2 regions of the Allobosea sp. FBZP-16 genome follow, and region 2 is predicted to be linked to the other one. Evidence: riboswitches for the same ligand, from Rfam matches in the RefSeq annotation. Region 2 holds a riboswitch; the other holds the start of a gene.
The links. A riboswitch is a leader RNA that binds a small molecule or an ion and turns the genes downstream of it on or off. The one in region 2 is predicted to bind thiamine pyrophosphate.
Positions count from the first base shown of each region.

Region 1: another riboswitch for thiamine pyrophosphate. It lies ahead of thiC (phosphomethylpyrimidine synthase ThiC); the one in region 2 lies ahead of CXY91_RS26855 (ABC transporter permease).

Region 1 covers NZ_LNCQ01000052.1:116,670-124,131, reverse strand. Annotated here, with positions in the region: partial or broken gene CXY91_RS26325 (OmpA family protein) at 1-263, shown strand, start outside; gene CXY91_RS26320 (hypothetical protein) at 387-674, shown strand; gene CXY91_RS26315 (hypothetical protein) at 744-944, shown strand; TPP riboswitch at 1,049-1,153, shown strand; gene thiC (phosphomethylpyrimidine synthase ThiC) at 1,232-3,109, shown strand; gene thiO (glycine oxidase ThiO) at 3,115-4,116, shown strand; gene thiS (sulfur carrier protein ThiS) at 4,085-4,282, shown strand; gene CXY91_RS26295 (thiazole synthase) at 4,286-5,056, shown strand; gene CXY91_RS26290 (HesA/MoeB/ThiF family protein) at 5,071-6,042, shown strand; gene CXY91_RS26285 (hydroxyethylthiazole kinase) at 6,082-6,843, shown strand; gene thiE (thiamine phosphate synthase) at 6,846-7,462, shown strand, end outside.
Region 2 covers NZ_LNCQ01000055.1:23,373-30,834, reverse strand. Annotated here, with positions in the region: gene CXY91_RS26860 (ABC transporter substrate-binding protein) at 1-426, opposite strand, end outside; gene CXY91_RS26855 (ABC transporter permease) at 470-1,213, opposite strand; TPP riboswitch at 1,314-1,410, opposite strand; gene CXY91_RS26850 (TenA family protein) at 1,470-2,117, opposite strand; gene CXY91_RS26845 (hypothetical protein) at 2,176-3,348, opposite strand; gene CXY91_RS26840 (VanZ family protein) at 3,596-3,967, opposite strand; tRNA gene CXY91_RS26835 (tRNA-Asn) at 4,083-4,157, opposite strand; tRNA gene CXY91_RS26830 (tRNA-Cys) at 4,350-4,423, shown strand; gene CXY91_RS26825 (hypothetical protein) at 4,463-4,969, opposite strand; gene CXY91_RS26820 (acyloxyacyl hydrolase) at 5,217-5,807, opposite strand; gene CXY91_RS26815 (hypothetical protein) at 5,943-6,254, opposite strand; gene CXY91_RS26810 (helix-turn-helix transcriptional regulator) at 6,605-7,462, shown strand, end outside.

The DNA.
Region 1 (7,462 bases), on a different contig from region 2:
GCGCGCCCAACGAGGTCTTCCTGGTCGAGGGCCATACCGACGCGGTCGGCACCGATGTCGACAACCTCTCGCTGTCGGATCGGCGGGCGCAATCCGTCGCCGAGATACTGACCCGCGATTTCGGCATCCCGGCCGAGAACCTGACGACGCAGGGCTATGGCGAGCAGTACCTGAAGATCCAGACACAGGGTGATTCCCGCGAAAACCGGCGCGTGACGCTGCGCCGAATCACGCCGCTGCTCACTGGACAGAACCAGCAGTGACGCAGGCCGGGGCGGCTCCGGCCGCTCCGGCTTTTGTGATCGGCAACCCGGAACAATCCCCACGTCGCTCCGGTTCCTCCCGCAGGCGGGCTCGCCTCGCGCCTGCCTGACTGGAGGAATGCCATGCGCAAGAACTCATGGATTCTGCTCGGATTGCTCGCCATGGGGCTGCTGGGGGCGGAAGCCGCTGCCGCTCAGTCCGTTCCGTCGGAGACGCAGCGTCAGCGCGCACCCGGCGTGCCGATGTCGCCGAATGCGGGCGAGGTTCAGAAGCTCGAGCCGCGCTCCGATCGCGTCGAGGCGCGGCGCGAGCGGCAGCAGCTTGCACGCGATCGTTCCGGCCCGCCGGAACCGAACCGCGAGATTCCGATGCCGAAGCCGGTGCCTTCGATCATCGCACCGACTCGTTAGAGCTCGCCGCTTCGGGTTTAGATTCGGGTAAGGCTCGCCGCCTATGGTCCGCGACGAGGAGCCATGCCCATGAGCGAGATGTCGGTCGCGATCGCCCAGAGCCTGATCAGCATGAAGTCGGCTGCGACGCAGCAGGCGCTGCAGCTGGAAATGGTCAAGCAGAACGCCGATTCCGACCAGGCGCTGGTCGCCCTGCTGCAGCAGGCATCCGAGCAGCAGCAGGCGATGCTCCCTGCCGGCCAGGGCGGCAATCTCGACATCACCGCCTGATTTTTTCGATCCCGCCAGCTGTGTTGTCTCCTGCGCATGGCAGCGCGGCGTTTGATCGTGCTCCTTTGCCGGTTGCGCCGAGGTCGCGACGGTTCTAACCTCCGCCTCGTTCCGAGGGGTGCTCGATAAGAGCTGAGATGGCCTGACGGCCGAACCCATCGAACCTGATCCGGGTCATACCGGCGGAGGGACTGGAACGCGGCTGCGCCACAAGTGCATCCGCAGACAGCGACTGGACCGTCAGACGCCCCGGATCTCCTGAACCTGACAGGGAGGAGATCCTAAAGATGAACGCCCACACCAAGCCGCAGAAGAACAGCGTCAAGGCCGCACCGCAGACGGTGACCACCGGCCCGATCATCGGCTCGCGCAAGATCTATGTCGCCGCGCCCGAGCATCCCGACATGCGCGTGCCCTTCCGCGAGGTCGTGCTGACCACCGACGCCGAGCCGCCGGTGCGCATCTACGACCCTTCAGGCCCCTATACCGAGACCGATGCGAAGATCGACCTCAACGCCGGCTTGGTGCAGCCGCGCCGCGCCTGGCTCGATGCGCGCGGCTTCGAGACGGTGCCCGGCCGCGCCGTCACTGCCGCCGACAACGGCAATATCTCGGCCGAGCAGCTCGTTCCCGCCTGCCCGGCGCAGCGCCCGATCCTCGAGGCCAGGGCCGGCCAGATGGCGACCCAGTACGAGTTCGCCAAAGCCGGCATCGTCACCCCCGAGATGATCTACGTTGCCCATCGCGAGAATCTCGGTCGCGCCGCCATGCTGGACGGTGCCCGCGAGCGCCATGCCGATGGCGAGAGCTTCGGCGCCTCGGTCCCGGAATTCGTCACGCCGGAATTCGTCCGCGACGAGATCGCCCGCGGCCGCGCCATCATCCCCGCCAACATCAACCACCCCGAACTGGAGCCGATGGCGATCGGCCGCAATTTCCTGGTCAAGATCAACGCCAATATCGGCAATTCGGCCGTGACCTCGGGCGCCGCCGAGGAGGTCGAGAAGCTGGTCTGGGCGATCCGCTGGGGCGCCGACACGGTCATGGATCTCTCCACGGGGCGCAACATCCACAACATCCGCTCCTGGATACTCAGAAACTCGCCGGTCCCGATCGGCACCGTGCCGATCTACCAGGCGCTGGAGAAGGTCGGCGGCGATCCGATCAAGCTCGACTGGGAGGTGTTCAAGGACACGCTGATCGAGCAGGCCGAGCAGGGCGTCGACTATTTCACCATCCATGCCGGCGTAAGGTTGCCCTATGTGCCGCTGACTGCCAGCCGCGTCACCGGCATCGTCTCGCGCGGCGGCTCGATCATGGCGCGCTGGTGCCTGGCGCATCACAAGGAGAGCTTCCTCTACGAGCGCTTCGACGAGATCTGCGAGATCATGCGGCGCTACGACGTCTCCTTCTCGCTCGGCGACGGCCTGCGCCCCGGCTCGATCGCCGACGCCAACGACCGCGCCCAGTTCGCCGAGCTGGAGACGCTGGGCGAGCTCACCAAGGTCGCCTGGGACAAGGGCTGCCAGGTGATGATCGAGGGCCCCGGCCATGTGCCGATGCACAAGATCAAGGAGAACATGGACAAGCAGTTGCGCGAATGCGGCGAAGCGCCGTTCTATACGCTCGGACCGCTGACCACCGACATCGCGCCGGGCTACGATCACATCACGTCGGGCATCGGCGCGGCGATGATCGGCTGGTTCGGCTGCGCCATGCTTTGCTATGTCACGCCGAAGGAGCATCTCGGCCTGCCCGATCGCGACGACGTCAAGACTGGCGTCATCACCTATCGGATCGCCGCCCATGCCGCCGACCTCGCCAAGGGCCATCCGGCGGCCAAGCTCAGGGACGACGCGCTCTCGCGCGCCCGCTTCGACTTCCGCTGGGAGGACCAGTTCAACCTGGCGCTCGATCCCGACACGGCCCGCGCCTTCCATGACGAGACGCTGCCGAAGGACGCCCACAAGGTCGCGCATTTCTGCTCGATGTGCGGGCCGAAATTCTGCTCGATGAAGATCACCCAGGATCTGCGCGCGGAGGTGCAGGCGATGGGCGACAATGAGCGCGCGGCGCTCGAAGCCATGGCTTCCCAGGGGATGGCGGAAAAGTCGCAGGAGTTCCTGAAGCAGGGCGGCAATCTCTATCTGCCGGCGGCGGAGTAGCGACCATGCGTGTCGCTGTGATCGGGGCCGGCGTCGCTGGCCTCGTGACGGCGCTTGAGCTGGCCAAGCGGGGCATCTCGGTCAGCGTGTTCGAACGCGGTGCTGCGCTCGGCGAGCAGGCCTGCTCCTGGGCGGCCGGCGGCATGCTGGCACCCTGGTGCGAGCGCGAGAGCGCCGAAGAGGCTGTCGTCACTTTGGGCCGGCAGGCGCTCGACTGGTGGCCGCGCCATTATGCCGGCACGCTCGCCCAAGGCACGCTCGTGCTCGCTCCGGCGCGCGATGCCGGCGAGCTGACGCGCTTCTCGGCCCGGACATCCGGATACGAACGGCTCGACGCCGAGGGCGTCGCTGCGCTGGAGCCCGATCTCGCCGGCCGCTTCCGGCAGGGCCTGTTCTTCGCGCAGGAGGCTCATCTCGATCCGCGCCGCGCGATGGCGGCTCTAGTCGAGGCGCTGCAGGCGGCCGGCGTGCCGATCCACTACGGCGTCGAGGCAGACGAGGCGGCGCTCGATGCCGACCGCATCATCGATTGCCGTGGCCTCACGGCACGCGACCGTCTGGGCGCATTGCGCGGCGTCCGCGGGGAGATGCTGGTGCTGCGCACGGACGAGATCAGGCTGAGCCGCCCGGTCCGGCTGCTGCATCCGCGCATTCCGCTGTATGTCGTGCCGCGCTCCGACGGGCATTTCATGATCGGCGCGACGATGATCGAGAGCGATGATCGCCGTCAGGTCAGCGCCCGCTCGGCGATCGAACTGCTCAGCGCCGCCTATGCGCTGCATCCGGCGCTCAGTGAGGCCGAGATCGTCGAATTGCGCGCCGATGTCCGCCCGGCCTTTCCCGACAACCTGCCGGGGATCGTCGAGGATGGCCGGACCTTACGCGTCAACGGCCTGTTCCGCCATGGCTTCCTGCTCTCGCCGGCTCTGGCCGGGCAGGTGGCCGATCGTCTCCTCGCATCAAGGGAGCTGCCCGATGCGCATCATCGTCAACGGCGACACGCGTGAGGTCGCCACCCCCGTTCTGGCCGAGGTGCTGGCCGAATTGGGCTATGCCGGCGCGGTCGTCGCCACGGCCGTGAACGAGTCGTTCGTGCCCACCGGTGCGCGGGCGCGGACGATTCTCGCGGACGGTGATCGGCTCGAGATCCTCGCGCCAATGCAGGGAGGCTGAGCGATGGAGTTCTATGGCTTCACCCCGCGTTCGCGCCTCTTTCTGGGCACGGCGCAATATCCTTCGCCGGCCGTGCTGCAGCGAGCGGTCGAAGCGGCCGGCGTCGACGTCGTCACGGTCTCGCTGCGGCGCGAGGCCGGGCGACTTGGCGGCGGCCAGGATTTCTGGGCATTGATCCGCGGCCTCGGCGTCAGGGTTCTGCCGAACACCGCCGGCTGCCACTCGGTGAAGGAAGCGGTGACGACGGCGCAGATGGCGCGCGAGGTTTTTGGTACGCCCTGGATCAAGCTGGAGGTGATCGGGGAGGCCGACACGCTCCAGCCCGATGTCTTCGGGCTGGTCGAGGCGGCCCGCATCCTCTGCGCAGAGGGCTTCGCGGTCTTCCCCTATATGACCGAGGACCTCGTCGTGGCCGAGCGGCTGGTCGAGGCCGGCTGCCGGGTGCTGATGCCCTGGGGCGCGCCGATCGGTACCGGCAAGGGCCTGAACAACCCCTATGGCCTGAGGGCGCTGCGGGCGCATTTCCCCGATGTCGCGCTCATCGTCGACGCCGGCATCGGCCTGCCCTCGCATGCGGCCGCGGCGATGGAACTCGGCTACGACGCGGTGCTGCTCAACACCGCCGTGGCCAAGGCCGGCGATCCCGCCGCGATGGCAGTCGCCTTCGCCCGCGCCGTCGAGGCCGGACGCCTCGCCTTCGAAGCCGGGCCGATGGAGCCGCGCGACATGGCTGCGCCATCGACGCCGGTGCTCGGCCGCGCCTTGCTCGGCTGACCAGGGAGGGAGCCATGACCGAACGCTATGCCCGCCAGATCGTCATGCCGGAGATCGGCCCCGAGGGACAGGCGCGGCTGGCGCGCACGCGCATCCTCGTCGTCGGCGCAGGCGGCCTCGGCTGTCCCGTATCGTCCTATCTCGTCGGCGCCGGTATCGGCCGCTTGCTGCTGGCCGATCCCGACCGCGTCGAGGAGAGCAATCTGCACCGCCAGCCGCTCTACCGTATGGGCGACGTCGGACGGCCGAAGGTCGAGGCGGCGCGCGAGGCGCTCGCCGCATACAATCCCGGCGTAGAGGTCGAAGCGCTGGCGCTCAGGCTCGCGCCCGACAACGTCACGGAACTGGTGGCGCGTGTCGATATCGTCGTCGATGCCGCCGACAGTTTCGCTGCGACCTATGTTCTGAGCGACGCCTGCTGCGAGGCCGGCAAGCCGCTGATCAGCGCCTCGATCGTCGGCACCGCCGGCTATGTCGGCGCCTTCTGCGGTGGCGGGCCGAGCTATCGCGCCGTCTTCCCGGAAATGCCGGCCCGCGCCGCCGATTGCGCCACGGCCGGTGTGCTCGGCCCGGCCGTCGCCACCCTCGGCCTGCTGCAGGCACAGATAGCCTTGCTGCTGGCGCTTGGGCTGGAGCCGTCACCGCTCGGTCGCGTGATCAGCTTCGACGCACGCCGCCTGGGCTTCGGCGGCTTCTCCTTCGCCGGGGCGCCGGAGCCGCTTTCGGGTTCTTTTCCCTTCATTGCGCCCTCGCAGCTGTCGGCCAGTGATATCGTGGTCGAGCTACGCGGTGTCGAGGAGGCACCTGTTGCAGCCGCTCCGGATGCGATCAGGCTGACGGTCGATGAGATAGACCGGCTGTCGCTGAATGACGCTGAGGGCCGGCGCGTGGTGCTCTGCTGTCGCAGTGGTATCAGGGCGGCGCGAGCGGCCGGTCGGCTCGCCGCGCGCGGCACCACCGACCTTGCCCTGATGGCGCTGGGCTAGATTCTGTCCATATCCCTTGGCGAGCCCGATGGAGACAAGATGACGAGCGACACCACCGAGATCGCGCTGGCGCGAACCCTGCAGCCGCAGGAGGTCGCCTCCGTTCTCGCGCGTGTGACGGAGATCCGCCCGCGCGTGCAGTGCCTGACCAACACGGTGGCGCAGAACCTCACCGCCAACATGCTGCTCGCCTTCGGCGCGATCCCCTCGATGGCGATCCATGTCGACGAGGTCGCGGCGATGGCGGAGGGGGCCGGCGCGATCCTGATCAATATCGGCACGATCAACGCGGAGAGCGAGCTCGCCATCCCCAAGCTGCTGAAAGTGGCGCGTGATCATGGGAAGCATGTGGTCTTCGACCCGGTCTTCGTCGAGCTCTCGCCGCTGCGCCGGCACATCGCCGGGCAGGTGCTGCGCCTGCCCGACATCCTGGTGCGCGGCAACGCCACCGAGATGGCGGCGCTCTCCGTCGATCTCGCCGCCGCAAAGGGCGTGACCCGCGTCACCACCGGCAAGGTCGACCGGATCGAGAACGAGTCGGCGAGCTTTTCCGTTGCGCATGGCCATCCGCTGATGACCAGGGTCACCGGCATCGGCTGCGCCGCCGGCGCGCTGATCGCGGCCTGCTGCGCGGTCGAGGCGAACAAGGCGGTCGCGGCGGCGGCGGCCTTGACCGCCTATGGCATTGCCGGCGAAATCGCCGCCGAGCGCTGCCGCGGCCCCGGCAGCTTCGAGGTCGAGCTGATCGACGCGGTCGCGGCGATGGACGCGGCGACATTGGCTGCGCGGATGGGAACCTGACGATGAGCGTCGATATCACCCTCTACGGCATCGTCGATCCGCAGATCGCCAAGGGCCGCTCCATGGCAGACATGGCGCGCGCGGCAGTCGAGGGCGGCGCGACGCTGATCCAGCTGCGCGCCAAGACCGAGACGACGCGCGAAATGGTGCGCGAGGCGCGCGCCATCCGCTCGGCCCTGCACGGCACCAATGTGCCGCTGCTGATCAACGACCGCGTCGACGTCGCGCTCGCGTCCGGCGCCGACGGCGTCCATCTCGGCGCCGACGACATGAAGCTGGTCGACGCTCGCCGCCTGCTCGGCCCGCGCGCGATCATCGGCGCAACGCTGAAGCATGAGAGCGAGCTGCCCGAGCTGGCCTCGGCGAAGATCGACTATGCCTGCATCGGCGGGGTCTTTGCGACCACGCACAAAGACAATGCCGGCGCGGCGCTCGGCGTCGACGGGCTCAAAGCCTTGCGCCAGGCGGCAGCGCGCGTGCTCGGCGCCCTGCCGGTCGGCGCCATCGCCGGCATCACCGCCGCAAATGCCGGCTCGGTGATCGCTGCGGGCGCCGATGGCGTCGCGGTGATCGGCGCGCTCTTCGGCGGCGACGACGTCCGCGAGGCGGCGCGCGACCT
Region 2 (7,462 bases):
GCCGGAGACGGCATAGCCGACCGTCTTGCCCTTGAGGTCGGCGAGGCTCTTGATCGGGCCATCGGCCTTGACGATGACGCTGTTGAGCGGCGTCTCGACCAATGTACCGACGCGGACGATCGGGATGCCGGCGGCATGGTCGAGATAGAGATTGGGCTGGTAGTGGATGCCGATATCGGCCTGGCCGGCGGCGACGAGGCGCGGCACGGCCGAGGGGTCGGATGGCGGCACCATCGTGACCTCGAGCCCGGCCTCCTTGAACAGCCCGAGCTGCTGCGCGACGACCAGCGGCGCATGATCCGGATTGACAAACCATTCGAGCATCACAGTGAGCTTATCGGCGGCGCGGGCCGGGCCGGCGAGGCCGGCGACCAAAGCGAGGCCGCTGGCGAGCAGAGCGCGTCGGGTGAGGGCGCGGAGGGTCATCAGGCGAAATCCTTCTGCGAGATCGGCTTGAAACGAGGCGGCGTCACGGCTCGCTCGCCCAGGGAATGAGGCGCGGGCCGAGCGCATCGACGAGATGGCGCAGGACGAGGCTGAGCACGGCGAGCACGGTCATCGCGGCGAAGACCGTGTCGGTCTGCATGCGGGCATTGGCCTGGACCATGACGAAGCCGAGCCCGGCCGAGGCACCGACCCACTCGCCGATCACCGCGCCTAGCGGCGCGAGCGGGGCCGCGACCCTGAGGCCGGTGAGCAGGCTCGGCATCGCCAGCGGCAGGCGGACATAGCGCAGCGTCTGCCAGTGCGTCGCCGTGGTCAGCGCGGTGGCGTCGATCAGCTCCGGGTCGGTCCGGCGCAGGCCGTCGGTGAAGGCGGAGGCGACGGGAAAGAAGATGATGATCGTCGCCATGATCACCTTCGAGCCCATGCCGAAGCCGAACCAGACGACCAGCAATGGCGCGATGACGAAGACCGGGAAGGATTGCAGCACCAGCAGGATCGGCCAGAGCAGGCGCCCGAGCCGCGGCAGCGCCACGATCGCTAGCGCCGTCAGCGCGCCGAACGCCGAGCCGAGCACGAAGCCGAGCGCCATCTCAGCGATGGTCGTCAGGCTGTTGTTGAAGAGGAAGCCGGGCTGGCGCTGGAAGGCCAGGGCGACATCGAGCGGCGAGGGCAGGATGTAGCGCGGCGGCTGGAACAGCCAGATCGCACTTTGCCAGACGAGTATCAGGACGAGAACCGTGCGCAAGGCAAGGGCGAGCGCGGCCATCACCGGTTTCGCGCCGGGAGCCGGCCTTCGCTCTGTCGCGTCCTGCGTCGTCAAAATCCGCCTTTCCGGTGGAAGGCGGCGCGGGGAGAAGCGCTTGCAAGGGCTGCCCCGAGCGACTCCCTCCGCCAGCATGATCTGGTTCAGGTTCGAAGGGTGCTTCTCAGCTCGCCCTGCGGCGAACGCCCCCGTCTCTCGACCGTCCTTGTGACAGAGCGGCCGGCGGCTGTCACGCCTGTCTCAGAACAGCCCGTGCGGGTCAGGCTTTGCCGTCATAGGCCGAATCGAAGAACGCCTTCTCCAGCGCGACCGCGCGCAGGAAGAAGTCCCGGCTCGTTTCCGCCTCGCTTGGGCCAACGCGATCGAGCTCGCTCCGCAGGAAGCCGACGAAGTCGCGGAAGTCGGGATTGTCGTGCAGGGTGATCCATTCGGCATGAATGAAGCTCGCCGGCAGCGGCTGCGAGGCCTGCTGCGCCCAGTCGAGATAGAGCCATTCGGCGACGACCAGCACGGAGAGGGCGGCGGCGTAGGAGCGCGTCGCGGCGGCCTCGCGCATGATCGCCTTGAAGCCGGCGGTCGCCTTGCTGTCCGGCGGAGCCGTGCGATCCTGCTCGCTCACGCCGAGCGCCTCGAAGGAGCGCAGGAAATAGGTGTTCTCCTCGCCGCTGACCATGCCGATGAAGCGGCCGAAGCGGATGCGGGCCTCGAAGCTGTCGGCGCTGGCGAGCGCGCCGCCGAGCAGGGTCAGGAAGCTGTCGATGAAGCGGTGATCCTGCACGAGATAACGGATCATGACCGCGTCGGAGACCGAGCCGTCCAGCAATTCGCGCACGAAGCGATGGCCGACGCATTGCGACCAGGCCGGCTGGCTGGCCTGGCGCAGGGTCTCGGTGAAACGTTCGGTCATGAGCTTGGCCTTTCGCTGATCGCGATTTCCCTATCAGCGTCGCCGCTACTACCGCACGCTATTTCAGCCGCGCCGCGACGATCTTGGCGAGCTCGCCCACGCGCTGCTTCGCCTGATCATGCAAGGCCTGATCGCGCTCGCCGCCGGAGACGCGGACCTCGACCGTCGTCGGGCCCTTGCGGATATGGATGCGGTTCATGATGTCGAGCGCCGCCTCGTCGCCCAGGCCCGCAACCGGCGTCTTCGCCTCGGACACCTTGATCGCGCTCTGGAACCAGCGCTTCGAGAGATCCTCGTTGGCGGCGACATTGCGGACGCTGACCTGGATCTGGTTGAGCTCGATCGTACGCTTGCCGTCCTTCTCGACAGTGCGCTTGGCGTCGAACTGGCAGCCGATCGGGTTCGGCAGCGCTTCCTGCCGGTTCTCGCGGCTCTCATGGGTGATCTTGCCCATCAGCTTGCGGGGATCGCCGATGGTCATGCCGGGGAAGGTGGCCTTGATCTCCTCGGGCGTCAGCAGCGCGCAGGCATCCGGCCACTGCTCGACCGGGGCGACGGAGGAGGGGCGGGTGTCCGCCGGCACGGTCACGGCACTGTTCGTCGCCACCTGCAGGGTCGTGTCGACCATGCCGGTGCCGCCCTGCCACCGTGCAGCGGCCTGCTTCGCCAAAGCGAGCGCGTTCGGCGCGGTCTGCTCGGAATAGAGGTCGAGCGAGACAGCGTAGATCAGGTCGTCCTTGCGGGCGCGGATCACCACGCTCGAGGAGTTGGTTTCCTGGAAGGCTTCGTCGCCGATGCCGCTCACCGGCTCGAGCTTGAGCGTGATCTTGGGATCGGCCGCGACCTTCTCTCGCGTCGCCTTGATCGAGGCGAAGGCCTGAGCCGGCGTCTCGCGGCCCCTGGCGACGCCATCCCAGCGGATCACCGTGACCGAGGCGAAGCGGGCATGGTCGAGCTTCGAGGTCGGGCTCGGCAGCTTCACCGAGTACATGCAGCTCTCGGCATATTGCGGGCCGCGGCTGATCGGGCTCAGCGTCGGCCCCTTGGCGGTTATCGGTCGGCCGGGAAAGAGCGCCTCCAGATCGGCCTGCGGCAGCAGGCGGCAGGCGTCGGGCGCCTTGCCCGCAGCAGTGGCCGGTTCGGTGGCGGGTGTCGTCGTGGTGGTCTGGGCGAGGGCGGGGCCGGCGAGCGCCAGCAGCAGCGGGGTCACGAGCACGGAACGGGCGAGCATCGGATCAAGTCTCCAGGGACGGGCGCGCCACGGTCGATCGCGGCTGCGCCGTTCGGGGACGCGTCAATCTAGGGGCGAGGGTGGCACGATCATGGCGCCGCACGGGCCGCGACAATGGTTGCTGACAAGGACTGTCAGCCGGAAGGACAGCCCCGCCGAGCCTGCGGCACGCCGGACATCCGATCGAATCATCGGTCCAGGGTGTGCTGTTTTGCGAGCGCTGCGCCGTGCGCGGACGCGCCGGGAATCAGTCCGGACGCCGGCCGACAGCCAGGGCGACGCGCTTCGACCAGAGCCGCTCGCACAAGCTCACGACGGCAAGCCCGCTGACGCCGCCCATGATCTTGACCAGCGCATCCAGCCCGCGGGCATGCCGGCTCGCCTCGAAATGCTGGGCGATCTCGAGGCCGGCGGCGCCGGCGACGATGCACAGGAGAATCGCGCCCTTGCGGGCCGGATAGGCGATAGCGAGCGCCGCCGCGGCGACCAGATAGGCGATGAAGCGTTCGAGCTGCGGACCCATATGCGCAAGATGCGGGCGCGCGCCGATTGGTGACAGCGTCGCGAACACGACGAGGGCGACGGCGCCCCAGCCGATCAGCGCAGCCCAGCGGCGCATGGAACGCTCGTCCCCGAAGAACCGCATCGCCGCCTTCTGCGTCTGCCGTTGCACCATTCCGTCCCCGGAAAGCAGAAAGGGCCCAAGCGGTCATCGCTCAAGCCCTCGAAAATGCTGGCTCCCGGAGCAGGATTCGAACCTGCGACCAATCGATTAACAGTCGATTGCTCTACCGCTGAGCTATCCGGGATCGGTGGGCGGCGTATACCGACGCTGCCGGGAACACGCAACCCCTTTGCTGGCATCTGACCGGAGAAAATCGTAGGAAGACGATCTGCCCTATCGTCAATTCACAGTGGCGCGAGAGTTTCGGTTGCGGCGCGCCGCGGCATGTGGTTATAGGCCCAGCCGTGGAGCGCGCCTTTGGTCACGCTCCCTGGATGGCCTCGTGGCGGAGTGGTTACGCAGAGGACTGCAAATCCTTGCACCCCGGTTCGATTCCGGGCGAGGCCTCCAAAATCCATCGCGGCGACGGTAGATGCGCTGCGTTGATGCTCAGACTCCGTAGACGAGATAGAGTATCGCCAGGGCCCCGCCCGAGAGCAGGCTGAGCTTGCCTGCACGGCTGCGCAGGAACGCTTCCACCGCACGGGCGAGCGCCGCAAGGGCGAAGGCCGCGGCGATGAAGGATCCAACCGCGAGCGCGGTGAAGGCGATGACCTTCCAGGCGGGGGCACCACCGGCGATCAGCAGCCAGTCCACCACGATGCAGAGCGCCAGCAGTTTCAGCGCGGCCTGCCAGCGCTCGGCCCGGGTCGGCGGCTTGCGTATCGTGGTCCGTTTGCGGGCGCGTGAGGAGGCGCTGCGAGCAGGAGAGCCGAAGGCGGGCAACGCTGCGGGCGCCCTGTCGGGGATGGCCCGGATATCCCGGGCCCAGCTCTCGGACATGCGGGCCTGATCGCGGAGGATCTGGTCGTTGACCCGGTTCAGGTCGTCGAAGAAGCGATCCTGCCGGTTGATCTCCGGGCTCTTGTAGGGATCTTCGCCAGGCGCATACCACATGCTCGGCCCCCGTCGTTCGGTTCTGTCGCGAATCCTCGATGTCGGCAGTCGAACGAGGCTTGCGGGCCGCAGAGGCGGTTTCGCACGTTTCGCGCTGCGGCTATTCCCGCCGCTGTCCGCCGATGCCGACGCGCTCGCAGATGGGGCTGGCCGGATCGACCGGGCGTAGATGGGAAACTCCGGCTCGCAGCGGCCGGCTTGCCCGCCGAGGTGACATGCCTGCCGCCTCCTTAGCCTCGGCCTGCTGTCAGAAGGTATAGCCGATGCGGATGCCGTAATTGGTCAGACCCTGGTTTGCATGGCAGGTGTTCGCGTTGGAGATATGCTCCACCGTCGCCATGATCGACCAGTTAGCGTCTAAACGGTAGCCGAGCGACCCCGTCGCGCGGATGAGCGGCGAGCAGCCGAGGCTCAAGCGGTCGAACCGCGGGAAACGGCCGGTCTCGCCGTTGTGCAGGGCACCGCCGAGACTGCCCTCGACGAAGACGGAGCGCGTGATGTCATAGGTCCAGGTGAAACCGGCATAGAGCTGGCTGGTGTCACCGGCCGTATTCAGCGTTCCGCCGAGATGCAGACGCGGGACCAGGAAAGCCATCAACGGATCGGCGGGCTGGAACGGCTTCGAAAACAGCAGCTCGCCATTGATGTCGACCGAGCCGCTTTCCCGCGTTCCTGGCCCATGTGCGAAGACGCCGCCCCGGATTTCGGAAACCAGCGATCGAGCGACGGCCGGCGGAGCGTAGGCAAGCGGGTTCGCCAAATCCGCGGCGGAGACGTCGAAAGACAGACCAGTCAGCAGGCAAAAACAGACGGCAAGGCAAGTGAGCGCATGGCGCATCGGCAGAATCCCGGTGAGCCCCCCGAGGAAGGTTAACGCGGCTTCCGGCCAAGGGAATCCTCGTAGAGCCTGGCAGATTTTATTGCGCTCACCTGTTGCCGATTTGCCGCGCCGGCGGTGGCCGGACACAACTGCTTAATTCTGGCGCCGCCGCCTGACGCGCTCCAGCAACCCAAGGCACCAGTGGGCGAAACGTGCCATCGGCCGCTGCAGCGGCGGTATGTCGGCCGCCAGCAGCATCAGGCCGAGCGGCAGCATCCAGGCGCCGAGAATCGGCAGGAACGAGAAGACGCCGCCGATCATCAGCGCGAGCCCGGCCGGAACCCTGATCAGGCGTGAATCGGGATGGCGTAGCCAGCGCATCGCCCTGGCGAGTCGGGGAGGAAGCTCGGCCTCGATCCGCCTGAAGGCGATCCGCAGTTCCTGCCGCGCGGTTGGAGAACTCATGTCACCTCGGTCATGCCGCCACCCGACGCAAACGCGCGGCCGAGGCGATGGTTCGTCGCTTACCATCATGCAGGCGATTTGGCTCGGCGACACGATCGACGCCCCGAAGGTTCATGACTTCGCGCTTGCGATGGGCGGCCGACACGTGAAGACGGGGCGGGGGCCGGTCCGAGACGGGAGGTCTCGCCAGACCGGTGACTTTGGGGAAGATTTGGGCTTTGCCTTGCGGGATCGCGAGGTTAGCCTTGCTATCCGGCCAGCATTCCGTGGTCGGTGCCGTAGCGGACGATGCCCGGCCGGGGGGAAGGCCGGGGCGCGCCGGCAAATCGCGTGGCTGGCCGAGGACTTTGATGGCGCGGGCGAATCTCGACACGGTGACCAGCGCTGTCGATGGACTTTTGGATGCGGCGCTCGATTTCGAGCAGATGCCCGGCGCGATCGAGCAGGTTCGCAAGCTGTTCAACGGCTCGAAGGCTTGTCTTGGCCACTTTGGCCCAGACACCCACCCAGCGGACTCGATCACCAACAATTCCGATCCGGAGCTCGATGCGTTCTGCTACCGCGAACTGATGACTGAAGCGCAGTCCTTCATCGCTCAAGTGGCAGGGGTGCCTGTAGGGACCGTCTATCGGGATCATGCCCTGTTCGGTGATGAGCTTCGCTCAAACCGCTTCTGGCGGGAATGGATGGCGCCGCAGGACATGTATGGCGGGATGGCCAGCCGCGTGCTGGAGGCCGGTCCCTCCTTCTGGCTTTGTGACGTGCAGCGTGGGCGCGGGCAAGAGCCCTTCGATGCCGCCGACATCGCGCTGTTCGAGCGACTGATGCCGGTGATGCGGCGCGTGACGCAGCTGCGCCAGCAACTCGGTCGCGTCAGCATCGAGCGTGACATGGCGCGGCGGGCGCTCGACGAGCTGTCGCTCGCCATCATCATCGTCGATCGCAGCCTGCAACTGGCCTATGCGAACGCCGTTGGCGAAGAGTTGCTGGCCACTCCCGACAGCCCGCTCGGTCTGCGCGGCGGCAAGCTGCATGCGCGTGCGCCCTTCGAGCAAGGTCGCCTGAAGGATCTGGTAACCGAGGCAGGCGACCGCACTGCCATGCGGGGGCAGATGCTGCTGACGGCGCGCAATCCGGACGCGCGCGACGTTTCGCTCGCGGTGACGCCGCTGTCCCCGGCTTACGCCCTGTCCGGGCGCGTGAACGAT